Regions from separate parts of the Priestia sp. 40 genome, predicted to be linked through region 2. Evidence: riboswitches for the same ligand, from Rfam matches in the RefSeq annotation. Region 2 holds a riboswitch; each other region holds the start of a gene.
The links. Region 2 has a riboswitch for S-adenosylmethionine ahead of metK (methionine adenosyltransferase). Riboswitches for the same ligand answer to the same signal wherever they lie in the genome.
Positions count from the first base shown of each region.

Region 1 (7,393 bases), 1.1 Mb from region 2:
CCCAAGCGTACTTGCTGCTACCTTATTGTAGCCTACTGCTAGAAGACGAAAACCAAAAATCGTTCGATAAAAGAAGATATAAAAAGCAATAGCTGCTAAAAAAGCAAAATAGACAAGCGGTGACTGCCCGGAAACAATGTCGCCGATTATAGGTATGTCTTTAATTAAAGGAATATCCCATGTACCTATCCCGTGCATGTTTTTATCGTAATAGGCACCTTTTGTATGAAAAATAGTCCGGAGTAAAAATGTCGTTAAGCCCAGTGCTAAAAAATTAATAGACACCCCAACGACAATTTCATTGGCTTTAAACACCACGACCATCATTCCAAAAAGCAAAGCAAAAAGTAAGCTTGCTCCAGCCGCAATCACGATCGCAAAAAAGACATTGTGAGTATAATAGTTACCGGCAATTCCGCTAAAAGCCCCAATCAATATCAGACCTTCTAGCCCTACATTAAATATGCCCACGCGCGCGCAAAGCATTCCGCCTAGCGCCGCTAATAAAATCGGTGCAACCATTCGCAGCGTTGCATTTAACAGTGACCAATCAAGCAGCTCCACGAATATCAGCTCCTTTCTTTTTGGCTTTCCACCACTGCTTTGTAAATTTCGCTGAGATAAATAGAATAAGAACAGCTTGCATAATACTCGCAATTTCTAACGGAATTTCTGTATTACGCTCTAGCCCCATCGCTCCTGTTTGCAAAGCGGCAAGTAAAAGAGACGTAAAAACAATGCCGATTGGATTTGAATTTGCTAACAGAGCAGCCATCACTCCAGTCCATGCATATCCAGGAACGGTGAGCGCACCGTCTACAAATCGGTACTGTGAACCAAGCACTTCAAATCCTCCTGCTAATCCAGCCAAGCTTCCGCTAATAAACATGCTAAACAGCATGACTTTTACCTGATGAATGCCTCCATACGCTCCGAACAACGGATTTTTCCCGGATGCGTTTACTTCATAGCCAAACACAGAGTAGCGAAGCACCGTCCATAGCAGCAGCGCACCCACTAGAGCAATGATAAATCCGACATGAAGAGGCATTCCTTGAAACACTTTTCCAAGCCATGCTGATTGCTCAATCATAGGCGTCTGAGCGAGAGCAGCTGAGCCTGTTTTATCTTGAAAAGGGTGACCTGCTAAATAACTTGCAAATAAAACAGCGATATAATTTAATAAAAGGGTCGAAATGACAAGCTGAATTTTAAACGCGGCTTCCATCCATCCTGCTAAAACGGAAAGCAAACCTCCTGCCACAACAGCAGCGGCAATGGCTGCTATCAGCTTGACTATCCCTGGAGCCGGCAGGTAATAAGCAACAATCGCTGCACTAATCGCTCCAACGACCATTTGTCCTTCTCCCCCTAAATTAAACACACCTGCTCTAAAAGCAAATCCCACACCTAACGCAATTAACAGAATAGGCGTAGCGCGAGCCAGTGTAGTGGTGAAGAAATAAAAATTACCAAACGCTCCATTCCAGAGCTCTGTATATGTTTGGAAAACCGAACCACCTGTTAAGAAGATAATAATGCCTCCTATCGCTAAGCCAAAAATGACCGCAATAATCGGTTGGATTAATGATTTAAGAAGTTTCTGCAACTGTATCACCTTCTACCGTTCCTCCTGCCATTAATATGCTTAGTTTCTCTTCCGTCGCTTCTTCTCTTGTAAGCTCTCCGACAATACTGCCTTCGTACATCACTAAAATTCGATCTGATAGTGAGATAATCTCCGACAGCTCAGACGATACAAGTAAAATAGCAGAGCCATTATTCCTTTTTTGAATCAAGGCATCATGAATACGTTCCATTGCCCCAATATCCACTCCTCGCGTTGGTTCGGCAGCAAGTAGAAAAGAGGTGTTTTGGCCAAGCTCTCTTGCAACAATTAATTTTTGCAGATTTCCCCCAGACAGTTCTCCTGCTTTTTGCTTAGATGAAGTGGCTTTAATCGAAAATTCATTTATCCATTCCTCCACGCTCGACTTGAATATCTTTCTTTTCAGCCAGCCCATCTTCGAGTAAGAAGCTTTATACTGATAGCCCATCAGCGCATTTTCCTCGATCGTATCGTCTTTAGAGGCTCCCCACATATAGCGGTCTTCTGGAATATGAGCAATTCCTGCCTCTCTTCTTTCACGCACAGATCGCCCTGTAAGATCTTCATCTCCAAGTTTGATACTTCCGGTGTCTGTTTCTACTAATCCAGCAATTGCTTGAAGCAGCTCTGACTGCCCATTTCCTGAAACCCCTGCAATACCGACAATTTCGCCTGCAGAAACGTGAAGAGACACATTTTGCAACACGTTTTTTTGTCCTTTTCCTTTTAAAAAGAGATTTTGTACGCTTAAATGAGAAGTGCTTTGTGATGGCACTCTTGCAGGACGCTCTTTTAATTCTCTCCCTACCATTAGTCTCGCTAAATGGTGAGCATTGGTATCTTCTTTACTTGTGACGCCGGCTACTTTACCATTTCGAAGAACTGTAATTCGGTCCGCTACTTCCATCACTTCTTGCAGCTTATGTGTAATAATAATGATGCTTTTTCCTTGAGAAGCCAAAAACCGGATTGTTTTTAATAGTTCCTTTACTTCATGAGGAGTAAGAACTGCGGTAGGCTCGTCTAAAATAATAATTTCTGCTCCTTGATACAGCACTTTTAAAATTTCAATCTTTTGCTGTTCCCCAATTGAGCAATGCTTTACTTTTTTATGAACATCCACTGAAATTTGATAAGTTTGGGTTAATTGCTGTACATCTGCTTTCGCCTGCTTTCTGTTGAAAAAGAGACCTTTCTTTGGCTCATGCCCCAAGACAATATTTTCAGCCACTGAAAAATGAGGAAAAACCATAAAATGCTGATGCACCATGCCTATTCCGTTTTTAATCGCATCCGCAGGAGATGAAAACAAAACAGATTTCCCGTGCAGCTGAACACTTCCTGAACTCGGCTTTTCCATTCCGTAAAGCATCCTCATCAACGTTGTTTTACCAGCACCGTTTTCTCCGACCAGCGCGTGAACCTCCCCTTTTTTCAGCGTAAGAGACACGTTATCGTTTGCTAAAAATGAACCGTATTTCTTCGTCAAATTCGTTAACTGCAACAGCTCACTCATTCCATTCATTGCTCCTTTCCCTTTAGGTTTTTTTCAAAAATAAGAAAGAGAAGCCAGCCTTACTCGACTTCTCTTCTCAACTCACTTTGCTAACGGATCTTTTACCACTGTTTTTCCATCAATAATCGAATCTTTAATTTCTTTTAATTGATCAATTACATCTTGTCCTACAAAGTCATTAAGAGGTGTCTTGCTGTCTTGAGTCACATACGTTAACCCAACACCTTTTTCTTTTAAGCCGTATGTCACTACGCCCGATTTAAATTTGTCATTTGCGAGTGCTTCTACCGTTTCATAAGCAGCCGCATCAGATCCTTTTAACTGCGATAAAATGATATGCTCAGGATCTACTTCCGTACGGTCAATATCTTGGCCTGCCGTATAAAAACCTTTTTCTTTTGCTGCTTCAAATACACCCAAGTCGCCTACAGCTGATGCTCCAGCGATAAAATCAGCACCTTTTGAAGCCTGTAAAATAGCAAGTTCTTTTGCTTTAGCTGGATCAGAGAAACTTCCCACATAATTTACTAGAAACTCTGCTTTGGGATTTGTTGATTGTAATCCTTCTTTAAAGCTTACCGTCCATTTTTTTAATAATGGAATATCATCAGCTGCAACCATTCCTACTTTATTCGTTTTCGTAATCAATCCTGCGGCTGCTCCTAATAAATATGAAGCTTCTTGTTCACGGAATACAACGCTTCTTACATTTGGTAAATCAACCACTGTATCAATAATCGCAAATTGACGCTGCGGATTTTCTTGAGCTACTTTTTTCAACGCATCTTCGGATTCAAAAGAAGATGTAATAATCAAGTCATAATTTTCTGCTACGGCAGCACGCAAATTACTTTCAATGGCTGCTTGATCTGTAGATTCAATTGTCTTTACATCAATGTTATACTTCTTCCCAGCGCGTTTTGCTCCCTCATCCATTTGCTGAAAAAACGGGTTAACTCCAATCTTTTCAGGCAAAACAAGAGCAATTCGCTTCTTTCCTTTCTCTTCACTTCCACTGCTTTTTGTGCTTTTTGACTGACAGCCAGTTACGAGTAGTACAAGCGCAACTGCTAAAATAAGAAATCTCTTCATTTAACTTACTCCCCCTATAATATAAAAAAGCTCTTCCTTTATATAAAGGAAGAGCTCGTTAACCAAACGTCTCTTCCTCATCTTCAAGAACATACTGTTCTTAAGGATTTGGCACCATTCTGTCATAGACAGCGGTTGCCGGGTTTCACAGGGCCAGTCCCTCCACCTCTCTTGATAAGGAAAACAATAGCTATTTGTTTTATGTAATATAGTCAATATTAATAGTTTTTTAATAATTGTCAATATTATTTTTCTTTTTCATACAAAAAAACTTTAAAAACAGATAGGATTATATGGTTTTAGTCTACTAAAATAGAAGTTAAAACCTTTACCTCATTTCTTGAATCATTCTATACTTCTTCACAAAGCGCTTATACTGAATTTGTTGACTGTCGAAAGGATTTAGCGGTAGCAAATAAATTTTATTATGCTTCTTCGGTTAATGTGTTATTAATTGAAACCACTTTACCAATAATGTTAGACTTTTCCTTAGCGATATTGGTAAGAGGTGTTAATGTTGAAATTAATGAAAGAATTATCTGGCATAGCCATTGGGCTTATTATCGCTTTAGCCGTTTCAAAAATATTTTTTGATACCCCGACCAACATTGGAATCGTAGTTATTTTTATTACGAGCATGGTCGTAACAGGGGTAGCAAGAGCAAAACTAAGATGAGATAATCTAACAAAAAAACACCACCTTTTATTCGCAAGGTGGTGTTTTCTTTTAATGATTTTAGTATGTAGTAATTCTAAGTGAAGGCCTTTACCCTTCTCCATCAATCATCGTATACTTCCTTGCAAAGCGCTTGTAGTAAATTTGCTCATCCTCTTCCCCATCGTTAAAAACAAGTCGGTTATGATCAATATCTTTTTCTTTTAACACATAGCCTTTTTCATTCATCAGTTGAATATATTCATCTAAATGTCCTTTTTTCACCATATAGTGAAGAGCATCATCTGAATCCGTAGTCTCTGCTACACCTTGACTTCCCACCTCTAACTTGAATACAGCTGTTGCTGTTTGAATCGGACGGTAATCGCCAAACACTCTTTCCCAATTTAATAGCAGCAGCGCGCCGAAAATTATGATACATCCTCCAGCCGCTACGGTTAGTAAAAATCGTTTTGACACACCTTTCTCTTTTTTACATTTACATTCTTTTTCTTCTATTTAATACAACAGATTGCCCTAAACTTGTTTTTACGCCAAGTCCTAGATACACGGCAGCACCTAAAGCAATTGAAATACAAGATGTGCTAATCGCAAGTGAAGATGCAGACAGCTTATTTTCTAAAAAATAGTGAGAAGTATAATTGCCGATAATCACAGCGGCTGACATCACACTTACTAATAAAACAGGTGTCAACGCAGCTTGTCCCAGTGATTGAACTCGGTAAGAAATAGATTTTTCAATTAAATAGAAGTTATATATAACCGATACACCATACCCTCCGTAAGTCGCGACAACCGGTCCAATTTCTTTTAAGCTTGAAACCAACAGTACGTTTAATACTATCTTCACAACAATTCCTAAGCCCAAGCCTAAAATTAGCTTCTTTTGTTGACTAATTCCTTGGAGAATTGCGGCTGTTACGGTAAAAAGAGCAAAAAGAATCGCAGCAGGCGCATACCATTGTAAAACAACTCCACCGATTTCAGGACTGTTTTTCGCTCCAAAAATCATCATATATACCGGCTTACCCAATAAACAAAGCCCTACCGCAGTAGGAAGAGTAAAAAACAACAGCAGCTGCAGCGTTTTTGTAATCTTTCCTTTTACTTCCCGTAAATTTCTTTGCACAAAAGAAGATGTAATGCCCGGAATTAGCGACATGCTGAAGGCAGTCGCTAACGATACCGGCACCATCACCAAAATTTGCGCTAATCCAATGACGGAGTTAATCGTTTCAGCCTTAGCTTGTCCATATCCTATTGATTGAAAAAGCATGTTAATCGTAAACGTATCAATATTTTGATAGATAGGAATAGCTAAACCAACTAATACAAACGGAACAGCGTACGTCACAAGCTCTTTGAACATTAAAGAGAACGGAACGGATTTATTATTTTTTCCGCTGTTCACTTCTTTTATAATCAACCGCTTGCGCTTCAAATAAACCGCTCCAAGAATCCCAATTCCCCCTACGCCTCCAATAAACGCTCCAAACGTACCGATTCCAACAGCTTTTGTCATTGTGCTATGAAAAAGGTGAATAACAGCGTATGCTCCTACTAAAATGAACAACACTCGCACTATTTGTTCAATAATTGTACTTAGCGCGGACGGTCCCATAGACTGGTTACCTTGAAAGTAGCCTCGTAATAGACTCATAGGCGGGATAATAATTAAAGCAAAGCTTACCATTCGGATGACGTACACTACGTCTTTTTGACTATTTCCTGAGGAATCTTTTCCGTTAATAACTAGTTCAGCGAGCCACGGTGCCATCGTATAGAGGACTAAGAAACCTATTATGCCCGTTATCGTCATTAATAGAAGTCCTGCTTTTAACAGATCTTGTCCCGCACGGTAGTTTCCAAGACCGTTATATTTCGATACATACTTAGAAACAGCAAGCGGAAGACCCATTGTCGACAAGCTTAGCATCAATGTATATGGACCGTATGCATACTTATAAAGTGCATAACCTGACGTTCCCACTAAGGCTGTGAAAGGAATAATATAAATAAAGCCTAAAATCTTTGTTAACAAAGAAGACGCTGTTAATAAAAGCGTACCTCTCATCAAATTTTTTTCCATACATCAAAACTCCAGAAATAGATATTATATTTTTAACAAATACTTGATTTATTGTATCATAATTACAATTATTATCCAGTTTTTTATAAAGCATTAGAACCTTCTTCATATTACGTTTTTTTACCTAATAAAGGAATATAAACCACTCTTTTCACCTATGATAAATGAATCGTTTTTTGCTTTTTGCTTTACCTGACGTTTACATTCTAAAAGACGTGTTACATTATATATATCAGTTACCAACTCAACTAAGACTCCTTGACTATTCTGGTCTACCTTCTCTTTTAGGTAGACTGAGGTTGCTAAATCGTTATATATAGGAGGAAAAAATCATGAAAATGAAACAACGACTATCAAAAGCGGCGGCGGCTGCAACGATTACAGGAATTGCGGCTTTTGGATTTGCTCCTG
Region 1 covers NZ_JBMPZA010000005.1:471,838-479,230, forward strand. The annotation lists gene ACO1DI_RS03505 (ABC transporter permease) at 1-564, opposite strand, end outside; gene ACO1DI_RS03510 (ABC transporter permease) at 551-1,618, opposite strand; gene ACO1DI_RS03515 (ABC transporter ATP-binding protein) at 1,593-3,125, opposite strand; gene ACO1DI_RS03520 (BMP family lipoprotein) at 3,207-4,217, opposite strand; SAM riboswitch class I at 4,292-4,398, opposite strand; gene ACO1DI_RS03525 (hypothetical protein) at 4,732-4,893, shown strand; gene ACO1DI_RS03530 (hypothetical protein) at 4,984-5,352, opposite strand; gene ACO1DI_RS03535 (putative polysaccharide biosynthesis protein) at 5,372-6,982, opposite strand; gene ACO1DI_RS03540 (YjgB family protein) at 7,315-7,393, shown strand, end outside.
Region 1: it holds a riboswitch for S-adenosylmethionine, as region 2 does, so the genes downstream of both, ACO1DI_RS03520 (BMP family lipoprotein) here and metK (methionine adenosyltransferase) in region 2, are expected to answer to the same signal.

Region 2 (7,393 bases):
AGCATGCCGTTTTTCCTTTATCCAAACAGCCGCTTTTCATTGCCAAACGTTCTAAAAATTAAAAAGCAGCTGCGGGAATTCAATCCTTCTATTATTCATTTGGCCACTCCTTTTACAATGGGGCTTTGCGGCTCCTATTACGGGAAAAGATTAGGTGTTCCTCTTGTCGGCTCTTATCATACCAATTTTGATGATTATTTATCTCACTATGAACTTGAAAAAATGCGTGTACCATTGCAAAAATATATGAAATGGTTTTATAAACCTGTACAAAAAATATTCGCTCCCTCCGAAGTGACCAAACAGCAGCTAGAAGAACAAGGGTTTCACAACGTAGCTATTTGGTCGCGAGGGGTGAATCACAAATTGTTTCACCCCCACTATGACCGCTTTGATATTCGTATTAAATATAATATTAAAAAACCCTACATTTTAACTTATGTAGGAAGATTAGCTAAAGAAAAGAACGCTGATTTTTTAATGAAAATCGCACGATCTCTACCCGATCATATCCGCCATCAAATTCACTGGGTTATTGTGGGAGACGGCCCTTTAAAAGAGCAAATGCAGCAGCAAGCATCTGAGCATATGACATTTACAGGCTTCCTTGAAGGTAAGCAACTTGCTCATATCTATTCATCATCTGATTTGTTTGTTTTTCCTTCAGAAACAGAAACCTTCGGAAATGTTGTACTGGAGTCTCTTGCTTCTGGAACTCCTGTAGTGGCAGCAAATGCAGGAGGCGTTAAACAGATGGTTCAGCACGGGCGAAACGGCTACCTTTGCAAACCTCACTCCTTAGAAGAATTCAGTTCGGCTATTACAGATTTACTCGATGATTTGCATCAGCGGCTTCACTTTGGCCATGCAGCGAGACAATATGCTCTTACTCAATCATGGGACGCCATTTTTCAGCATTTGCTTTCAGAATATGAAGGTGTCGTAGAAAAATCTGCTGCAGGTATTCAGTGGGCATAAAAAAAAATCTCCGTTTTCACGGAGATTTTTTTTATTATTTAGCTAAAGCTTGAGTTTTTAATGCTTCCGCTTTGTCTGTGAACTCCCAAGGAAGCTCTACATCCGTACGACCAAAGTGGCCGTAAGCTGCTGTTTGCTTATAAATTGGGCGACGTAAATCAAGCATTTTAATGATGCCTGCTGGACGTAGGTCAAAGTTTTTGCGTACTACGTCTACTAGTACTTCTTCAGAAACTTTTCCTGTACCGAATGTATCAATTGAAATAGATACTGGCTGTGCAACACCAATTGCATATGCTAGTTGTACTTCACATTTATCAGCAAGATCAGCTGCTACAATGTTTTTCGCAACATAACGAGCTGCATAAGCTGCTGAACGGTCTACTTTTGTTGCGTCCTTACCAGAGAATGCACCGCCGCCGTGACGAGCATATCCGCCGTAAGTATCAACGATAATTTTACGACCAGTTAAACCAGCATCTCCTTGAGGACCGCCGATTACGAAACGTCCTGTTGGGTTAATGAAATACTTTGTATTTTCATCAATTAACTCGTTTGGAACAACTGGATTAATAACATATTCTTTTAAGTTACGCTGAATTTGCTCTAACGTTACTTCTGGGTGATGCTGAGTTGAAATAACAATTGTATCGATGCGAACAGGTTTGTTGTTTTCATCATATTCAACTGTTACTTGTGTTTTACCATCCGGGCGAAGGTAAGGAAGAATTTCTTCTTTACGTACTTCTGTTAGACGGCGAGCAAGTTTATGAGCTAATGAAATTGGAAGAGGCATTAATTCTTTTGTTTCGTTACATGCGTAACCAAACATTAACCCTTGGTCTCCAGCTCCGATTGCTTCGATTTCTTCATCTGACATTTGACCTTCACGTGCTTCTAACGCTTGGTCTACACCAGCAGCGATATCAGCTGACTGCTCGTCGATAGATGTTAATACTGCACAAGTTTCAGCATCAAATCCGTATTTTGCACGAGTATAGCCAATTCCTTTAATTGTTTCACGAACTGTTTTAGGAATATCCACGTAAGTAGAAGTTGTAATTTCACCACTTACTAAAACTAAACCAGTTGTTACGCTTGTTTCACAAGCAACACGAGCATTTGGATCCTTTGCTAGGATAGCATCAAGAATTGAGTCAGAAATTTGGTCACAAATTTTATCGGGATGTCCCTCTGTAACAGATTCTGACGTGAACAGACGACGTTGTGTTGACATCAGTTTTCCTCCTTATAAATACGATACATTGTGATACGGTACTCATTCCCTTATTTTCATTACACGTTAAAAAATATAAAAAAACCTTTCCTTGTATCGAGGAAAGGTATCAAATTCTACATAAGCCTTTCACTCTTATCGATCAAGGTTGTGCCCTTGCATCAGGTTAGCACCTTATCGTCTACACAAAAAAATGACGATGGTTGCTGGGTTTCATAGGGCCTGTCCCTCCACCAGCTCGGGATAAGAGAGTATCCGTTCAAGGACATATAATACATGAAAAAGCGCTTCACTGTCAACAACATTCAAATGGAAATCATCTCTTTATGTTTGAATCTGTTTTAATGTAACATACTCAAATTCTGAAATAGTACACCTTATTAAGAATCATCACTAAGTTTGGTTAATATGACAGATCAAAATGAGGCTTTCACTTAAAATAGCCTCACTTTTTTCGCTTCTAGCACATATACATGTGTCTAAAATAGGTATAACGTACATTTTTTTATAATGCACAAACATTTTTAGTTAAATAGTATAGAATAATTAAATAAATGTGTTATACTAATTATAAATTTCAAACATTAATGAATAAATAATAGCTAAAAAAGGAAGGTAGTGCACATGAGTACTGTTGATATGTCTATCGAATTAAATGGTTTGCTTCAATTAAAAACAACAAAACATCAATTATCTGTTCCACAACTTGTTGAAAAAATTCTAGCTCGACGCGAAGGAACGCTGACTTCTACAGGTGCTGTGTCAGTCGAAACCGGAAAATATACAGGTCGCTCTCCTTTAGATAAATTTATTGTAAGCGATGCTGTATCTTCAAAAACGGTTGAATGGGGACCTGTCAATCAGCCAATTTCTGCTCAGCGATTCGATGCGCTATACAAAAAAGTCTTAACCCACTTAAAGAAGCAGAATGAACTTTTTGTTTTTAATGGATATGCTGGAGCTGATAAAAAGTATCAGTTACCAATTCAAGTAGTTAATGAATTTGCATGGCACAACCTATTCGCTCAGCAGTTATTCATTCGCCCTTCAGCCGAACCAAAAACAAATGATGATGTGAAGCCGTTTACAATTGTAGCAGCTCCAACGTTCAAAGCTGATCCTGAAACAGACGGGACGAATTCTGAAACCTTCATTATTCTTTCGTTAGAGCGACGAATTGTGCTAATTGGAGGAACTGAATACGCTGGTGAAATGAAAAAATCTATTTTCTCAGTGATGAACTTCTTGCTTCCTCAAAACAATATTCTATCTATGCACTGTTCTGCTAACGTAGGAGAAGAAGGTGACGTTGCATTATTCTTTGGTTTATCTGGAACGGGTAAAACAACGCTTTCTGCTGATGCAAACCGTCGTTTAATCGGAGATGACGAGCACGGTTGGTCAAGCTCTGGTGTATTTAATATTGAAGGAGGATGCTACGCGAAGTGCATTCAGCTTTCTGAAGAAAAAGAACCGCAAATTTTCAATGCAATTCGCTTCGGCGCCGTACTAGAAAATGTAGTGTTAAATCAAAATACGAAAGTAGCAGATTACAATGATAATAGTTTAACAGAGAATACTCGTGCCGCTTATTCAATTGACTCTATTGATAATACGGTATTGCCAAGCGTTGCTGGGCATCCTACAGCTATTGTCTTTTTAACTGCTGATGCTTTCGGCGTCTTACCTCCAATCAGCAAGCTTACAAAAGAACAAGCGATGTACCATTTTCTGAGCGGATATACTAGTAAGTTAGCTGGAACAGAGCGCGGCGTAACATCGCCACAGGCTACTTTCTCTACATGCTTTGGTGAGCCTTTCTTACCTCTTGCTCCAACAACTTATGCAGAAATGCTAGGAAAGAAAATCGATGAACATAATGTAAATGTCTACCTTGTAAATACTGGATGGACCGGCGGTGAATACGGCGTAGGTGAACGAATGAAGTTAAGCTACACTCGAGCTATGGTTCAAGCAGCCCTTGAAGGAGAACTAGCTAATACCGAAACAGTAACAGATGCTATTTTTGGTTTATCGATTCCAACTCATGTTCCGGGAGTTCCTGATGAAGTGCTTCAGCCTTCTAAAGCATGGAACGATGCAACAGCTTATAACCAAAAAGCAACTGAGCTTGCTGCTAAATTCAAAGCTAATTTCAAGCGTTTTAATGATGTAGCATCTGACATTTCAACATTAGGCGGACCTAGAGTCTAATAAAAAACCGATCGTCTTATAGACGATCGGTTTTTTAATTAGTCGAATGTAATTTTGTCAGTTCATATGTGACAATAGTTTTTTCCTGCGCCATTTCTACCTTACGCACAACAGCAGTTCCAATACATTCTCCATTTTTCGTTTTGTGAATGTTTAATGGAATATCTAACGGATACAAGCGATATCCTTTTTTCTCAATTTGAAAAATGTTATCCGTTACACGCTTTTCGTTGCCTTTTGTCACAATCATTGTATTTAATTCTAGCGGCATACCCATTTTTTTCTCACTCCTCACTGTTATTCTACTTGTTTTCTCTATCGTAGCATATCTTTTATTGCGCTTTCATCCACTTCGTTAACTTCTTCACCGTTTCTCGGTTTTCTTTTGGTGGAAAAGCATGTGGAAAGTTTTCGAAGTACCAGCTGGTAACTTTTTTATTGGACTTCTTTAGTTTAGATTCGAGCTGATAGGAATGATCAACCGACACGTTTTTATCTTCTAAACCATGAATAAGCAAGACCGGCGGCTCGACGAGATGAGCACGGTTCAAAGGTGTCCTCCATTCGTATCTTTCAGGATATTTAGAAGGAGTTCCTCCAATCACCCGCTTCATCATTCTTCTTAAATCTTCTCTTTCTTCATATGTCAGCACCATATCCGTGACGCCTCCCCATAACACAAGAGAACGGCTGTCATTTTTTTCAATGGCTGTGAGTAAAGCCATCACTCCCCCTCTTGAAAACCCAAAAATATGAATGCGGTCATGGTGGACGTTAGGGAGCTGTTTCAGTAAATCGTAAGCAGCAAAAGCATCGTAACGATCATCTCCTGCAAAATCTTCGTTTCCTTCGCCTCCTTGATTTCCCCTATAGAATGGAGCCATCACAATAAAACCTTGAGAAGCAAATTGAATGAGTCGAGCAGGACGAACCGTTCCTACGTTCTTAATACCTCCTCTCAAGTATAAAAAGCCGTCATACATTCCTTGTTCTTTTGGTTCCGCGAGCATCCCTTTAATTTTAAGTCCTTGACATGCATATGTAATTATCCAAAGCGCCACGCGAGGGTTAGGTGACGGAAAACGCTGTTTATGTAGAATTGTTCCATCCTTCATTTTTTTCCTCCATTCTTTATATAACTGGCCTGTTTTTCACCCGGCAACCTATATCGGCAATCGTTGAACTATACTTCTTTGATTTTCCACACGATTATATAGGCACTCACCTTCTTCCACTTCCTTACATACATTATCATAAAATATTTTATTATTTTAAGGAGGTTTGCTTTATGAAACCAATCAAATGGCTTTTTTCTTTGCTTGCTATTATGATTTTACTCATTCCACTAATTAGCTGCAGCAAAACAACATCTGTACAAACGGTTCGTGTCGGCGAAGTAACTCGCTCTATCTTTTATGCTCCCCAGTACGTCGCTATTTCAAAAGGTTTTTTTGAAGAAGAAGGACTAAAGGTAGATTTAAAAACAACGTGGGGCGGAGATAAGACAATGACGTCACTTTTATCTGATGGCATCGACGTTGCCTTAGTCGGCTCGGAAACTTCAATCTACGTATATGCACAGGGTTCTAGTGATCCCGTCATCAACTTTGCACAGCTAACCCAAACCGATGGAACATTTCTAGTAGCGCGTAAAAAGGTCGATCAATTCTCATGGGATCAGCTTAAAGGCAAAACGTTTCTTGGTCAACGTAAAGGCGGCATGCCGCAAATGGTAGGGGAATATGTGTTGAAACAGCATAATATTGATCCTAAAAAAGATGTAAAACTCGTTCAAAACATTGATTTTGCTAACGTTGCGAATGCTTTTGCTTCTGGTACTGGAGATTACGTTCAATTATTTGAGCCAACGGCTAGTATTTTAGAGAAACAAGGAAAAGGACATATCGTTGCTTCCTTCGGAAAAGAATCAGGAACAGTTCCTTATACAACATTTATGGCCAAAGAAAGCTATTTAAAAGATAACCCTGAAGCAGCAGCTAAATTTACTCGAGCTATTTACAAAGCACAAAAATGGGTGAATACACATAGCACAGATGAAATTGCTGAAGTGGTTGCGCCGTATTTTGAAGATACACCTAAAGAAACGCTGAAAACGGTTATTGACCGCTATAAATCCCAAAAATCCTTTGCAACTAACCCTTTATTAGATCAAAAAGAGTGGGATCATTTACAAAAAATCATGGACGAATCTGGAGAACTTCCAAGACACATCGATCACAGCAAGCTAGTCAACACAAAATTCGCAAAAGATGCAATGAGTGAGTAATATGACAAAACTTCACATTCAAGATGTTCAGCATATGTATCTTACGACAAAGTCTGCTACCACTGCACTTGAACATATTAATTTGTCTATTGAAGAAGGAGAATTTGTTTCCTTTCTCGGCCCAAGCGGATGTGGAAAAACGACGCTTCTATCGATTATTGCCGGCTTGATTGAACCATCGTCCGGCTCTGTCACAATAGACGGTGAAAATATCGGAACATCAGTCCCGAACATAGGTTATATGCTTCAACAAGATTATTTGTTTCCGTGGAAAACCATTAAAGAAAATATTTTACTTGGGCTTGAAATTCGCGGACAGCTAACAGATAAAACAGAGAGTAAAGCACTTTTACTTCTAAAAGAAATTGGTTTACAGGGCGTAGATGACCTATATCCGCACCAGTTATCCGGAGGCATGAGACAACGCGTCGCTTTAGTCCGAACACTTGCGATTGACCCTGCTATTTTACTCTTGGATGAACCTTTTTCAGCACTTGATTTTCAAACAAAACTCAAGCTTGAAGAACTTGTCTCCAAAACACTGATGACTTATCAAAAAACGGCCGTTTTGGTCACGCACGATATCGGCGAAGCCATTGCTATGAGCAGCCGAATCTTTTTATTCTCAGCCAAGCCGGGGAAGATCGCAAAAACATTTACGGTTCCTTCTATTTTAC
Region 2 covers NZ_JBMPZA010000005.1:1,528,381-1,535,773, forward strand. The annotation lists gene ACO1DI_RS08960 (glycosyltransferase family 4 protein) at 1-978, shown strand, start outside; gene metK (methionine adenosyltransferase) at 1,013-2,215, opposite strand; SAM riboswitch class I at 2,348-2,465, opposite strand; gene pckA (phosphoenolpyruvate carboxykinase (ATP)) at 2,840-4,429, shown strand; gene ACO1DI_RS08975 (DUF2584 domain-containing protein) at 4,464-4,706, opposite strand; gene ACO1DI_RS08980 (alpha/beta hydrolase family protein) at 4,762-5,544, opposite strand; gene ACO1DI_RS08985 (ABC transporter substrate-binding protein) at 5,718-6,716, shown strand; gene ACO1DI_RS08990 (ABC transporter ATP-binding protein) at 6,718-7,393, shown strand, end outside.

Region 3 (7,393 bases), 1.3 Mb from region 2:
CCATAGTGAGTATTTAATACAGCCGCTGCAGATCCATAGAATGAAAACAGAGCAATTAATAGCTCTGACACTGCTGCTAGTAAGTGCGTGTACTCATATGCCACATCAAATGTACTTAGCGATAATCCAATAAATAAGAAATCAATTAACACAAAAATAATAAATAATACTTTATGAGTGCCCATTGCTCCAACTGTCATAAAAACGCTGAAAATTAAGTAGCCTACAAAAGCAAATGCGAGCTGCTTCGGATCCGCTGCTTTTGCGAGCGCTTCCCCAAATGCTCCAAGCTGAATAAGCCATGTCATGCCGACACCTAGCCAAAATAACCCGAAGGCACCAAAAGCCGTTGCGCCGAAGGTATTATTATGTTTGAAATCTTGCATAGACGCGATTAACTGCCCTATTCCGCCTAAAAAAATCGCCCATGGCAATACCAATGAAACCCCATCGGTTACCCCAAGCTTTTGAAACGATGCAACAAGTGTCACCATGGCAAGTCCGAATAGACCTAGCGCTGATGGATCTGCTGTTACAATTTTAACGTGCTGCGTGCTGTTGTTGCTCATGTTGTACCTCCCTGATTTTAAAAACACCTTTAAAAAGATACAAAAATCTACGGGAAGTGTCAATGGATATTTTTGGCCTTTAAGAAACCCATAAGACCAAGCAGTGTAGCGTTTACACTGCTTGGTCTTTACTTTCTCGTTATTAAACGTTTTGTAATAAATTTTGTCTTGTTTGTTTTGCAGACTCAACCATCACTTTTAAAGCTTCAACCGTCTCGCTGATTCCTCTTGTTTTAAGGCCGCAGTCGGGATTAATCCAAAACAATGCAGGATCAAGCACCTGCAGAGCGCGGTCAATGTTTCTTGTCAGCTCTTCAAGCTTCGGTACGCGCGGGCTGTGGATATCATATACGCCAAGTCCGATTCCTTGATTGTACGTATGTTTTTCAAACGCATAAATTAGTTCACCATGGCTTTTAGACGTTTCAATGGAAATCACGTCGGCATCAAGCGCTTTGATCGCATCAATAATCTCTTCGAATTCTGAATAGCACATATGCGTGTGAATTTGCGTCTCGTTTTGCACCGATACCGTCGCTAGCTTGAACGCATACACCGCGGCATTCAAGTAGTCTTCCCAGTTTTCTCGTTTTAACGGCAATCCTTCACGCAGCGCCGGTTCATCTACTTGAATCATTGAAATGCCCTGACTTTCAAGTGCTTCTACTTCTTTTCTAAGAGCAAGCGCAATTTGATTTGCGACGTCGTAGCGCGGGATATCATCACGTACAAACGACCAGTTTAAAATCGTAATCGGACCCGTCAGCATTCCTTTAACCGGCTTATCTGTTAGAGACTGTGCATACACAGTTTCTTTGATCGTCATCGCCTGCTCGTACGATACATCTCCGTAAATGAGCGGCGGCTTTACGCAGCGAGAACCGTATGATTGCACCCAGCCAAACTTCGTAAACTGAAAGCCTCCTAATTTTTCACCGAAGTACTCAACCATGTCCGTACGCTCAAACTCTCCATGCACAAGGACATCTAAGCCGATGTCTTCTTGAATTTCAATCCATTTTTTGATTTCATCGTTAATGTACGCTTCATATGCTTCATCGCTTAACTCGCCTTTACGCCACTTTAGACGCTGTTGTCGCACTTCTTTTGTTTGCGGGAAGCTTCCAATTGTTGTCGTGGGAAGAAGCGGCAGTTGAAAAGCTTCTTGCTGAACGCGTTGACGTACGTCAAACCGCGCTTGGCGCTCAGCTTTATAGCTGTCCAGCTGCTTCAGCTCTTTTTGCACGTCTTGATGGTTTCGGAAAGATGATCCATTTAATGCTTGAATCGCCTGTTTACTTACGTTTATTTCTTCTTCTATTGCTTCTTTTCCTTGCTGCACCGCTTTTGTTAAAAGCGTGATTTCCTTTAGCTTTTCATCTGCAAAAGAGAGCGCATTTTTTAACACTGGCTCAATGGTTTCTTCATTTTTTACCGTGACAGGAACATGTAATAAACTCGATGAAGGCTGCAGAATCAAACGGTCTTTTGATACGGCTTCTTCAATTTCACTGATCGTTAAAAGCTGCTCGTCCAAATTTTCACGCCAAATGTTTCGTCCGTCAATCACTCCTGCTGCCAGCACTTTATCAGTCGGAAACCCATATTTATTAAGCGCAGTGAGATTTTCTCCTCGGTCATGTACAAAGTCTAAGCCAATTCCTTCAACAGGAAGAGACACAACTTCTTTGTAGTAATCAACGCTGTCAAAATACGTTTGCAAAATGACTTTTACATTCGGTGCCGCGTCATGCAGGACTTGATAGACTTCTTTGTACAGCGCCAGGTCTTCTTTTGATAGCGTTGTAGCTAAAACCGGCTCATCTATTTGTACCCACTCTACTCCTTCTGCCTGAAGCTCCGCTAAGATAGTTGCATAAAGAGGAATAAATTGTTCAACTACTTCTTTAAACTCACTTTCTTTATATCCTTTTGATAGCTTTACAAATGTTACCGGACCTAAAATAACGGGCTTTCCTTTGATATTTAGCTTTTGTTTTGCTTCTTTGTAAAATTGAAGCGGACGATTTTCTACGAGAGCCGGCTTACGTCCTTCTAGCTCTGGTACGATATAGTGATAATTGGTGTTAAACCATTTTGTCATCGTAGAGGCTACTGCACCTTTTGTTCCTCGCGCAATGTCAAAATACGTTTCAAGCGATACTGGTCCTCCCTCGTACTCAAAGCGCTTTGGCACCAAACCAAACATAACAGCTGTATCTAACACATGATCGTATAAGCTAAAATCGCCGACTGGAATCAATTCAATTCCTGCATCACGCTGTTTTTTCAGATGCCCTAGACGAAGAGCCTCCATTTCCTGCAGAAAGATATCTTTCTCTAGCTTTCCTGCCCAAAACTGCTCAAGCGCTTTTTTCCATTCTCGTTTTTCACCAATTCTTGGATAACCTACATTTGAACTTTTTACACTGCTCATTTTTTCCACTCCCTGTATATTTTTTTATCGATAAACTAAAAAATCTCTCTTTTCGAAATGAAAAGAGAGATGATACGCATACTTAACTAAAGTTGAGATAGCCTGTTTTTCTCAACACGTATTCCTCACTCCTCTCTATATCCCGTAGAGCTTAAGTGCATACAACAGGCAGGTCTCCTGACTTAGGTTCATCGCTTCCTATCCCTTCCCATTTCAACATGAAACAGTGGTTAATAAGTTGCTCCCCATTACAGTGGCGGGACCGCGCCGGCTTTTCACCGGTCTTCCCTTTTAAGCTGCGTACATTCGTTACACAGCACCTGATGCATTTCTATGAAATTGTTTATTCAAAACACCTTCACATAAAATAAAAAGCCTCTCTATCATGAATAGAGAGGCATAGTATCTATGAAATCCTCTCTTATTTTTCAAAGCTGTACGCTTTGCAGGATGTAGCACCTTTTTAACAAAATTGTTAAATGGTTGCCGGGCTTCACAGGGCCAGTCCCTCCGCCTCTCTCAATAAGAGTTTTAATTGTTTATAATGTTTTGAATTTAGAGTTATCTTAACACCTTACATTTACGTTGTCAAAAGAAATTTAAAAAAATCAGTTTTCAGGAGGTGCTGACGCTAATTTTTGCCTTAACAATTTGTAATCATCTTTTCGATGTGTTTCGATCAAGTCTTTTGCTCCTTGATGATACCCTGAAGAATAGATGTACTCTACCGCGGTTTCGATAAGCATTCTCTTTTCTTCCGCACACTCCCGATCCATTAAAGGGAACAGTCTACCTAAAAGGTCATTTAAATCTTCCTTAATAAAACGATTAAGTCCTTCTTGCATCTTTTCGTTTGCCATGATAGCTCCTCCATTTGCTGTGTATCTTCTAAGCCTCTATAAACAGGCAGTTCACTGTAAATTTTAAGATAAAGTTAAGTCATTAAACAGTATATCAAGTGAATGTTTTTCCTCAATTACATATGTAATACAAATATATGACAAATATAGAGAATATATCATCATTCACTATCTATTATAACGTTTGACTGAGCCTTCTGCTACAAGGTTTCTTTAAACATTATGCACAATCTTCCAAAAGCCTGCCTGTGAATCACAGGCAGGCTCTCCATTAAACATAACTTTCTATTCTCTTGTTTTTACAAACAACTTCTTCGAGGTCGTCCAAAATCCTTCCAAAGAAGAGGTCCTAAAATGTCGTACCGGCTAACAAAAAACTCCGTAAAATTATAATTATTTAAAATTAAAGGCGGCTCAAAATCAAGGGGAGCACCCGCGCCTCCTGACAATACAAAATCAGTGCCTCTTCCAAGCGTAAACGACCCGTTTCTGTTTTTTCTAATAAACTGCTCGTCATACGCATGCACGTGACTGACTAACACTTTTTTCACGCGGTGTTCTTGAATTAAATCAAAAAATTCTTGACTTTGAGGAGTCGTTACAGGAAACCCTTCAAGGTTTGTCCACCGACCAATATTTGGCTGCGCATGCATGGCTATAACGGTATTACGAGGAGCATCCTCTAGCTGCTGCTCTAAATAATTAAGCTCTCTATCTGTAAATCCATATATTTTATTTTTGGGACTGATGACATTATTTAATGCAATGCACCGGAAGTTAAAGACAGGAATATCAATGACCCAGTGTACTTTTCCGATAGTGGCTCTGAAGTTTTCGAGATTGCTTTCATCAAGGTACAGTTCATCATGATTCCCTACGCATACAAACAAAGGAATGTTTGGTGCGATTTTTTCGACAACCTTAACAAAGTGCTCCAAATACTCTTTTTTCCCTGTATAGACGGTGTCTCCCCCATGAATAATAAACAGCGGGTCCAATTCCACCGCCTTTTTTAACACAAGCTCAAATTCACCGCTCATCGTGAAACAATTATCGTTTGGTCCGTCACCTCTGCTGTCGCCCATAAAAACAAAGTTGAATGGATCTCTCGGATTTAATTGTTTAATTCTTTGCTTTAATAACTTTTCAGAACGTTCATGAAGCGTCAAATTCATCAACTAGTTAATCCCCCTATTACTAAATAAATTTGGTTAAAAGTAAACAAGCTTACTTATTTATATGGAAATTTGCTGATGAAGGTCACTATCTTCTTGTAAGCAGAACGCACATTTAAATGCGTTTCTATAGCCTATCTATTCTTTCATTTTGTTAAGCACTGATAAGACAACATAAAAGCTAGAATCTCAGTATCTATTAATAAGAGCTGGAGCATAATCCAAAGACGAACAAAGGCCGACATGAGCTGAACCGCTTGTTGCCCCGCAGTTGATTTCCGTGCAAGGCTTCGCTTTCGGCGGGCAGCCGATGAGCCTCCTCGTCGCTTGTGCGCCTGCGGGGTCTCATCTGTTCCGCTTTTCCCGCAGGAGTCTTCGCCTTGCTCTCCAATCAACTGCTAGAAGAAATGAAACAGCTGAAACCTGCGTTCACCACAAAAAACGAACCACTAATCAAAGTGTTTGATTAGTGGTTCGTTTTTCACTTCAGCTAACATATTTTTATCTCAGCACCTTACATTTAAAACTTTTACGACAATTAAACATATTTATTACGCTCAACTGGACTTAAAGAATTTCTTTCAGAACGAGCTGCCATGTCTGTTTCAATTTGCTCTAGGCTGCGTCCTTTTGTTTCAACAACTACAAAGCGTATGAAGAATAATCCGAGAATACAAATGATTCCGAACGTTGAAAAGATCACGCCTAAACTAAACTGGTCGGCTAAAATTGGGAACACAAGCCCTACTGCAAGCGATCCTGTCCAGTTAAAGGCAGATGAAATACCAGCACCGATTCCGCGTACAGAAAGCGGGAAAATTTCTCCTACAATGATCCACGTAAGCGGCGCCCAAGAAAACGCATAGCAAAGGATAAAGCAGCAAAGGGCAATTAACGTAACCCAGTTAACGACGACTTCATTAACGCCTACTGCTCCAAGAATAGCCGGGGTAAAAAAGGAAAGAGCCATACCCGCGCCGCCAATCGTAAGAATGGTACGACGGTTGAATTTATCAACAAACTGCAGAAAAATAAGTGTTGTCACAACGAAGATTACCCCAACGATGACCGTAAAACCAGCAGCTACCTGCGGCGCTAAACCAACTTGACGAGCAATGCTTGTTGCATAATAAACAATTGAGTTTGAGCCTTGAATCTGCTGAAAAGTTGCCATTCCGACACCGATAATTAAAGCTAAACGAAACTTTTTCTGGAACAGCTGTTTAATGCCTGATTGTTCATGCACAGCTACGCTTTCAATTTCAGACACTTCAGCTTCGACTTCCGCTGCTGAGGAACGAAGCGTGCGCAGCACTTCACGCGCTTTGTCTGCCATTCCGTTTTTAATTAAATAACGAGGTGACTCCGGAAGCTTGATCATACCGATGCATAAGACGATCGCAAAAATACCGGCACTGCCAAGCATAAGTCGCCAGCTGTTTGGAATCGGCTCAAAAATAAAGGCTACGATATAGCTTAATAATAGTCCAATTACAATCATTAGCTGATTCAAACCTGAAAGCTTCCCGCGAATATGAGCGGGTGCGATTTCTGACATATAAGCAGGAACTAAAGAAGAAGCCGTTCCTACTGCTGTACCTAAAAAGACGCGCGCAATCGTTAACGTGATTTCCTCTGGTGCAATCGCTGAACCGATGGAGCCTAACAGAAAAATGATAGACGAAATTAAAATTAACTTTCTTCGGCCAAACTTATCACCTAATAATCCGCTTAAAATAGAACCAATAATGGCTCCGCCCATTAGCGACGAAACCACAATCCCCAGCCAGAGCGGACTTAAATGAAACGTTTCACGGATATGACCTTCTGCACCAGCAATAATCCCAATATCATAACCAAATAAAATACCGGCAAATGAGCCGAAGAAGAAGATAAACTTACTTGATACTTTACTCATGATTATATATCCCCTTTGTATTGTCTTAGTTTTGCTCCCTATCACACAAATTTAAAACGCTTTCATTTATTTCTAAAAACGGCGTTCTTTTACTAACGCTATATTTTCACTTCCAAGGAAGCAGCGCTCCCTCAGAAATGTGAATGCTTACTTAATAATGACGTACTCTAGATCCACAAGCTTTGCATAGCTCACGATTTGATCGGTCGTTAAATTTAATGAAAGAACCGTATGATGGCCTCCTCCATTTTCAATCCACGCTTTGACACCGTCTTGGAAGTTCGGCTTGATGTTCCAAAGCACGCGCGCCACAGGAAGATGTGGAGCTGGAACTTCCGGTTCAAATGCCGATACTTCGTTAATTAACAGCTTGTAATGCGTACCGAAGTCAGCCATGGAAACCACTACGCCTTCTCCTTGTTTACCGTCAAACA
Region 3 covers NZ_JBMPZA010000005.1:276,341-283,733, forward strand. The annotation lists gene ACO1DI_RS02480 (acetate uptake transporter) at 1-569, opposite strand, end outside; gene metE (5-methyltetrahydropteroyltriglutamate--homocysteine S-methyltransferase) at 712-3,006, opposite strand; cobalamin riboswitch at 3,157-3,345, opposite strand; SAM riboswitch class I at 3,425-3,535, opposite strand; gene ACO1DI_RS02490 (hypothetical protein) at 3,615-3,866, opposite strand; gene ACO1DI_RS02495 (metallophosphoesterase family protein) at 4,166-5,041, opposite strand; gene ACO1DI_RS02500 (hypothetical protein) at 5,188-5,436, opposite strand; gene ACO1DI_RS02505 (sugar porter family MFS transporter) at 5,580-6,959, opposite strand; gene araA (L-arabinose isomerase) at 7,107-7,393, opposite strand, start outside.
Region 3: it holds a riboswitch for S-adenosylmethionine, as region 2 does, so the genes downstream of both, metE (5-methyltetrahydropteroyltriglutamate--homocysteine S-methyltransferase) here and metK (methionine adenosyltransferase) in region 2, are expected to answer to the same signal.

Region 4 (7,393 bases), on a different contig from region 2:
GCAAGACAAACCTCTACTCCCTGGCGCTGAAGTTCACTAAGTGCGTCTGCATTATGCTGTTCTACGTATTTTTCTTCGTGTAAAAGAGTGCCATCTAAGTCGCTTACAAATAATTTAATCATTGCTTGAAAATTCCTTTCTCTGAAAAATTTGCTGTGATAAGAGTGTTGCAAATTTATTACATTCTTTATTCTATCAGTGTTTCCCAAGAAACTCATAAAAAAAGCTCAAACCGGCGGTGAATTCAAAGAGATGAAGACATAACTACATTACTTTTTTTCGCAGGAGTCTTCGCCCTGTCCTCCAATCAACAGCTAGAAACAGCTACATGAAATCTAGTTCACCATTACAATGAAAAAATCCGAACGGAGTTGATTCTCAATTAAGAATCTGGATTTACCGTTCGGATCTTTCTTCAACTAAAATACATTTGTCGCAGCCATGTTTTACAATACGTTAAAATATTTCGCTTCAGGATGTGCAAAAACAAGAGCTGTAACAGAAGCTTCTGGTTCCATCATGAAACCGTCTGTTAACTGAATGCCGATGTCTTCAGGTTTAATTAATTTAAACAGTTTTGCTTGGTCTTCAAGGTCTGGACATGCAGGATATCCGAATGAAAAACGCTGACCTTGGTATTTGGCTGAAAAACGCTCCGCCATTGTAAAGTCTGGCGAATCGGGGAATCCCCATCGGTCACGAATTTGCTGATGAACACGTTCTGCTAATCCTTCAGCTAGTTCAAGCGCAAGAGCTTGGAACACGTGACTCTTTAAAAACTCGCCGTTTTCTTTGAATTTCGCCGCGCGTTCGCGAATGCCTGTTCCTGCTGTTACAGAGAAGAAACATACATAGTCCATCTCTTTTTCTTTAGGCTTTGCAAAATCAGATAAGCACAGGAACTGTCCTTTTGCTTGTCGAGGGAAAGTAAAGCGTTCAATTTCTGTTTTTTCATCAGCAGGATCATAAATAATTAAATCATTTCCGTCTGCTTGAGCAGGAAAGAACTGATAAATAACCGCAGGTTTAATTAAGTTTTCTTTTAGTGCCAGTTCGAGCAGGTCATCAACGGTTTCTTTTAATTGAACAGCACGCTCGTCTTTTTCAGCAAGCAGCTTATTTACTTTTCCTTTTAGTCCTAAGTGATGGCCTAAAAGCATCTGCCAGTTAATATACGGAAGAACCTGTGCCAAATCGTAGTGTTTGACAACGTGCCGTTTTAAATCAGCAGGTACAAAAACAGGGGCGTCCGTTGAAATGGCGGATCTTTCTAAAACAGCCGTAGCTGCTTGAGCTGTTTGAGGCTGGCGTTCTCGAACCGTTACTTTCTTTTCTTGCCGCGTTTTTAAATCTGCTAAAAGCTGAATAACTTCTTCTTTGTTCTGCAGCTTATTTGCTAACGCTAATCCGTCCATCGCATCTTTGGCGTAGAGGACCGCACCTTCATATTCCGGGGCAATTTTGAAGTCAGTAAATTTACGGGAAAGGGCAGCGCCTCCTACCATAATTGGAACATCAATGCTTGATTGTGTTAAATCTTGTGCAGTCAAAACCATTTGCTGAGCTGATTTTACTAGAAGACCTGACAGGCCAATGATGTCTGGCTTTTCGTCTTTTACTGCTTCAATCAGCTGCTGCGGCGTTACTTTAATTCCTAAATCAATTACTTTAAAACCATTATTGCTTAAAATGATGTCTACTAAGTTTTTACCGATATCGTGTACGTCACCTTTAACCGTCGCAAGAATCACTTTGCCTTTTCCAGAATCATTTTCAGTTGCTTCCATATGAGGTTCTAAAAAGGCAACGGATGCTTTCATAACTTCCGCACTTTGAAGCACTTCTGCTACAATCAGCTGGTTGTCATTAAACAAACGTCCGACTTCCGCCATCCCCTCCATAAGCGGTCCGTTAATAATATCTAACGGATCATCATACTGAGCTAAAGCCTGTTCTAAATCAGGAAGCAATCCTTCTTTTGTACCTTCGACAATATACATTGCCAATCGTTCTTCGAGTGTTAACGTAGAAATTTCTACTTTTGCTTCTTTCTTTTTATCACGATAAAAGTCGGTAAACGTGCTTAGCGTTTCATCAGTTGTGTTAAATAATAACGCATTAGCAAGCTCAATTTCAGCTTCTGGAATAGAAGCATAGCGCTCTAATTTTTCGGTGTTAACAATGGCATAATCGAGTCCAGCCTGCGTACAGTGATAAAGGTAAACGGCATTTAGTACTTCACGTCCGACTGGAGGAAGACCGAATGACACGTTACTTACGCCAAGAATGGTCAGGCAATCAGGCAGGGCTTCTTTAATCATTTTAATTCCCTTAACTGTTTCTTCAGCAGAACCAATATATTGTTCATCACCAGTCCCTACAGGAAACACAAGAGGGTCAAAAATAATATCTTTTGGATTAAAGCCATGTTTTTCAACAAGCAAATCATGTGAGCGTTTAGCAATCTCTACTTTTCGTTCTGCAGTAACGGCCATGCCTGTTTCATCGATTGTACCGACAACCAGAGCTGCACCGAATTTTTTTACTAGCGGTAAGATTGCATCAAAACGCTCTTCACCATCTTCTAAGTTAATGGAGTTAATAATGACCTTACCTTGTGAGTACGTTAAAGCTTTTTCAATAACTTTCTCATCGGTTGAATCGATTACAAGAGGAACCTTCACTTTTTTTACAACTTCTTGAATAAACTCCTCCATATCTTCCATTTCTTCACGGTCTGGATCTGCTAAGCAAATATCAATAACGTGAGCACCATTTTTAACCTGAGCACGCGCAATTTCAGATGCTTCTTCAATTTTTCCTTCCGCAATCAGGCGTTTGAACTTGCGAGAACCGATTACATTCGTACGTTCTCCCACAAAAAGAGGGCGCATAGAATCGTCATATACAAGTGGTTCAATACCGGTTACAGCATGGTTATGCTCGGAGCGATCAAGCGAACGAGGCGCAACCTCTTTTACCGCTTCAGCCAGTGCTTTAATATGAGCAGGCGTTGTACCACAGCATCCGCCTACAAAGTTCAGCCAGCCTTTATCAGCAAACCCTTTAATTTTTTGAGCAAGCAGCTCAGGGGATTCATGATAATTGCCTTCTTCATCCGGAAGTCCAGCGTTTGGATAACAGCTAACTGCTGAAGTGGCTAGGTCTGAAAGAGAGCGAATATGATCCGTCATAAATTCAGGGCCTGTCGCGCAGTTAAGTCCGACTGAAAGTGGCTTCATGTGTTCCAGTGATAAGTAAAAAGATTCGATATCTTGACCAGCGAGAGTTGTTCCCATAGGCTCAATTGTTCCTGAAATCATAATAGGAACTTCGGTTTTTAGTTTTTCAAACGCTGCTGTGATGCCTAGAAATGCGGCTTTTACGTTCAGCATGTCTTGACAGGTTTCGACTAAAAGCAAGTCAACGCCGCCGTCTAACAAACCTCGAGCTTGCTCTTCGTACGATTCTACTAGTTCAGGGAATGTAATGCCTCCGGTAACAGAGAGCGTTTTAGTGGTAGGACCGATAGCTCCAGCTACGAACCTAGGCCATTCGGGAGTTGAATATTTATCGCGGGCTGCACAAGCAAGCTTCACAGCTTCGATATTCAATTCATACGCCAAGTGACCTAAATCGTATTCATCAAGTACGGTAGATGTTGAGCCAAACGTATTGGTTTCAATGATGTCAGCACCTGCTGCAAAGTACTCTTCATGAATGCGCTGAATGACATGAGGCGCTGTTCGAGTCAAATATTCGTTGCAGCCTTCATATTCTTCGCCGCCAAAATCTTCAGCGGTTAAATCAGCATCTTGAATCATCGTTCCCATTGCTCCATCGATGACGAGTATTCGCTTCTTTAGTTGTTGTTCGATAAGTGAGCTCATTTATATCTTCCTTTCTGATGTAACAAGTTGCTTGTCATGAATATAGCGTGTTAGAATTTCGGTCATTTCATAGCGCATAAACGGCGTAATTAAGTAAATACCGTCAAATAGCTCATATGCTGTATCAATTAAGTTTTTTGCAATCGCAAGGCCTTCGACTTCACCGCGAATTCGGTCATTTCCCGTTGCGTCCATTCGCTCTAGAATATCTTCGGATAATTTAATTCCAGGTACTTCATGGTGAATAAATCGCGCATTTCTTGCGCTTGTTAACGGCATGATCCCGATGTATACCGGTGTTGTTAAATGTTTGGTTGCTTCATATACCTCTTCAATTTGCTTAGTTGAATAGAGAGGCTGAGTAATGAAATAGTGAGCCCCGCAGTCGATTTTCTTCTCCAAGCGCTGAACGGCTCGGTCTAAGTGACGCACGTTTGGGTTAAAGGCGGCTGCAATGGAAAAATTGGTTTTTTGACCAAGCGGTTTGCCGGAATAAGATAGTCCTTCATTAAACTGAGCGATTAAACTAATCAAGTCAAATGAAGATAGATCGTAGACCGAAGTGGCACCAGGGAAATCGCCAACTTTTGACGGATCACCGGTAATCGCAAGCACTTGATTCATTCCTAGCGTATGAAGTCCCATTAAATGAGATTGAAGTCCAATTAAATTTCGGTCGCGACAGGTAATATGAATAAGCGGTCGTGCTTTTGTTTCTTGCTGCATCAGTGTTGCCATTGCCAAGTTGCTGATGCGAGGTGAGGCAAGAGAATTATCAGCTAATGTAATAGCATCTACGCCGACTTTATCAAGTGCTTTTGCGCCTTCTAAAAATTTCGTCGGGCCAAGCTGTTTAGGTGGATCTAGCTCGACGATAACCGAGCGGCGCTTTTTCACAATTTCATGCATATGAGGTTTATCCTGCTGCTCACGCTCTTGAACCGTAACGGCTGGTCTCATTTTAACGACTTTACTTGTAATCGGAGGCAAATCTTTTAAGGCAGATGACATTGCGCGTACGTGGGCTGGTGTTGTACCGCAGCATCCTCCAATTAAGCGAACCCCTTGTTCGCGGAATAAACGCGCGCTTTCTACAAAGTAGTCTTCATTTGTTTCATATTCCAGCTTTCCTTCTACATACGCCGGAAGGCTGGCATTAGGGTAAGCAGATAAGAAAGCTCGATCAGGAAGCGGTACTTCTTCAAGAGACTGAATCATATGATAAGGACCTAAACGGCAGTTTAGCCCGACAACATCTGCTCCCAAGTCTTCTAATTCTTTTAATGCATCTGCTAAAGGACGCCCATCTTGCAGTACGCCAATATCATGCAGGGAAACGTGGGTGATAATAGGCTTATCCGTTTCTTTTCTTGCCAGTGTAAGAACGGTCTTTAATTCTTCGAAATCATAGTATGTTTCAAATAAAAGGCCATCCACGCCTTCATTTAAAAGCCAAAACATTTGTTCACGAATGCTTCGCTTAACCTCTTCTAAACTAATAGCGTTTTTTTGGAAAGAACGAATTCCGCCGAGTGTACCAACCACGTAAGCCTGATCTTTTGCAGCTTGTTTCGCTAATTTTACACCAGCAACATTGATGTCTTTGACTGAATCTTCTAATCCATAACGGGCAAGTTTTTGATAATTAGCAGCGTACGTATTTGTTTGAATAACGTTTGCACCAGCTTCTACATAGGCTCTGTGAATACGAGAAACCTCTTCTGGTTTTGTGATGTTTAGTTCTTCAAAACAGCTGTCAATACCGTGTGAGTAAAGGAGGGTACCAGTGGCACCATCCCCAATTAAAATTTTAGACTTTAAATCTTCAAGTAACCCCATGTCAAAACCTCCTTAAATTGTTCCGCTTCTATTTCACGAGTGATTCGTTTTATGCAATATGCCGATAAAATAGAAAAAGTCTTCTTAAGAAGAAGACTTTTTTCGCCTTCTTATCTTCCAAGCAATAAATTGCTTGCTGGATTTAGCACCATGTCTCCAACGACTGGTTGCTGAGGTTTCAAAGGGCCAGTCCCTCCACCTCTCATGATAAGAATCAATTGTATATAATTGAAACATATTTTTTTAAATAGAAAGAATACTTATTTAATAATTTATCTGATTTTTAGAAATTATACAACAGTAAATTGTGAATTTCCAGCAAATATTGAGGAAAATTTAAAAGCTAAAGGGAAAATATCCGTATATTTTGTTTGAAAACTGCCGTTATGTTAAGGGATAAAGGGTTTTCATGAAAAAAACAAGAAGGAAATAAAAAAACGAAAAAGGCACAGCACCGGGTGAGGCGAGGATTTACATATAAAAGGCTCGTCTTTTTTTAACCGTTTCTACATATAGTGAACTATGAAGGGTAGAAGGGTGATGGGCATGAAAAGGTGGAAACTCACGCTGCAGGTTGCTGCTACGTATGTAGGCACCGTTGTAGGAGCCGGTTTTGCAACAGGCAAGGAAATTGTTCAATTTTTTACACAGTACGGGGAACTTGGAATGGTTGGAATTTTGGTCAGCGGCTTGTTTTTTATTTGGCTAGGTTCGAAAATGATGCTGCTTTCGCACGCAATTGGGGCTTCTTCTTATCAGCAGCTTAATACATATTTATTTGGTGATGTACTTGGAAAAGCGGTAAACGGTGTAATGATCGTCATTTTATTTGGAGTAACTTCAGTCATGCTAGCGAGTACGGGGGCAATAGGAAAAGAACAGTTCGGGCTGTGGCCTCCTGTTGGGATGATTTGTACAATTGTTTTAACTTATATATTTATCGCAAGAGGAATTAACGGTATTTTAATGGTTAATTCTCTTGTTGTGCCGATGATGCTTTCATTTGCTTTTATCATCTTTGTGCCAAATGTCAGCTATTTCTCACTGATTCAAACGAAGCCAGACTTAACGCTCGTCACACAGTGGAAGTGGGCGGTTAGTCCCTTTTTATATATTTCCCTAAATCTAGCTTTGGCTCAGGCCGTTTTGGTTCCATTAGGAAGCTCTGTGAAAGATAGGAGCGTGATTAAAAAAGGGGCCGTAATAGGAGGGTGTGTACTTACGTTTATGCTTGTTTCTACGCATCTTGCTCTTTCCAATTTGCCTTATTCATTTCAACTTGATATTCCGATGAGTGCCGTTGTTAAAAATATCTCAGCGTGGGTGAATGTTTTATTTACGGTAGTTGTGTTAGGTGAGATTTTTACTACATTGATTGGAAATGTATTTGGAATCGCTAAGCAGCTTCAATCATTTCTTCCCCTGAATGATAAGCAAGCTTTTGCGTTTATTATCTTGGCATGCTTTATTATCGGGCAATTTGGATATGCTCAGCTTCTTGAGTTTTTGTATCCGATATTTGGCTATATTGGACTAGCCTTTGTATGGATGCTATGTATTAAAAAAGAAAAAATAAGCTAAAAGCTGGATTTTAAAGAACAGATGTGAAAAAACGAAGTTAAATGATGTGACAAGTCGATTTTACTTTGCTATAATGTAAAACA
Region 4 covers NZ_JBMPZA010000017.1:264,677-272,069, reverse strand. The annotation lists gene ACO1DI_RS21100 (Cof-type HAD-IIB family hydrolase) at 1-122, opposite strand, end outside; gene metH (methionine synthase) at 447-3,890, opposite strand; gene ACO1DI_RS21090 (bifunctional homocysteine S-methyltransferase/methylenetetrahydrofolate reductase) at 3,891-5,729, opposite strand; SAM riboswitch class I at 5,837-5,943, opposite strand; gene ACO1DI_RS21085 (amino acid/polyamine transporter II) at 6,276-7,310, shown strand.
Region 4: it holds a riboswitch for S-adenosylmethionine, as region 2 does, so the genes downstream of both, ACO1DI_RS21090 (bifunctional homocysteine S-methyltransferase/methylenetetrahydrofolate reductase) here and metK (methionine adenosyltransferase) in region 2, are expected to answer to the same signal.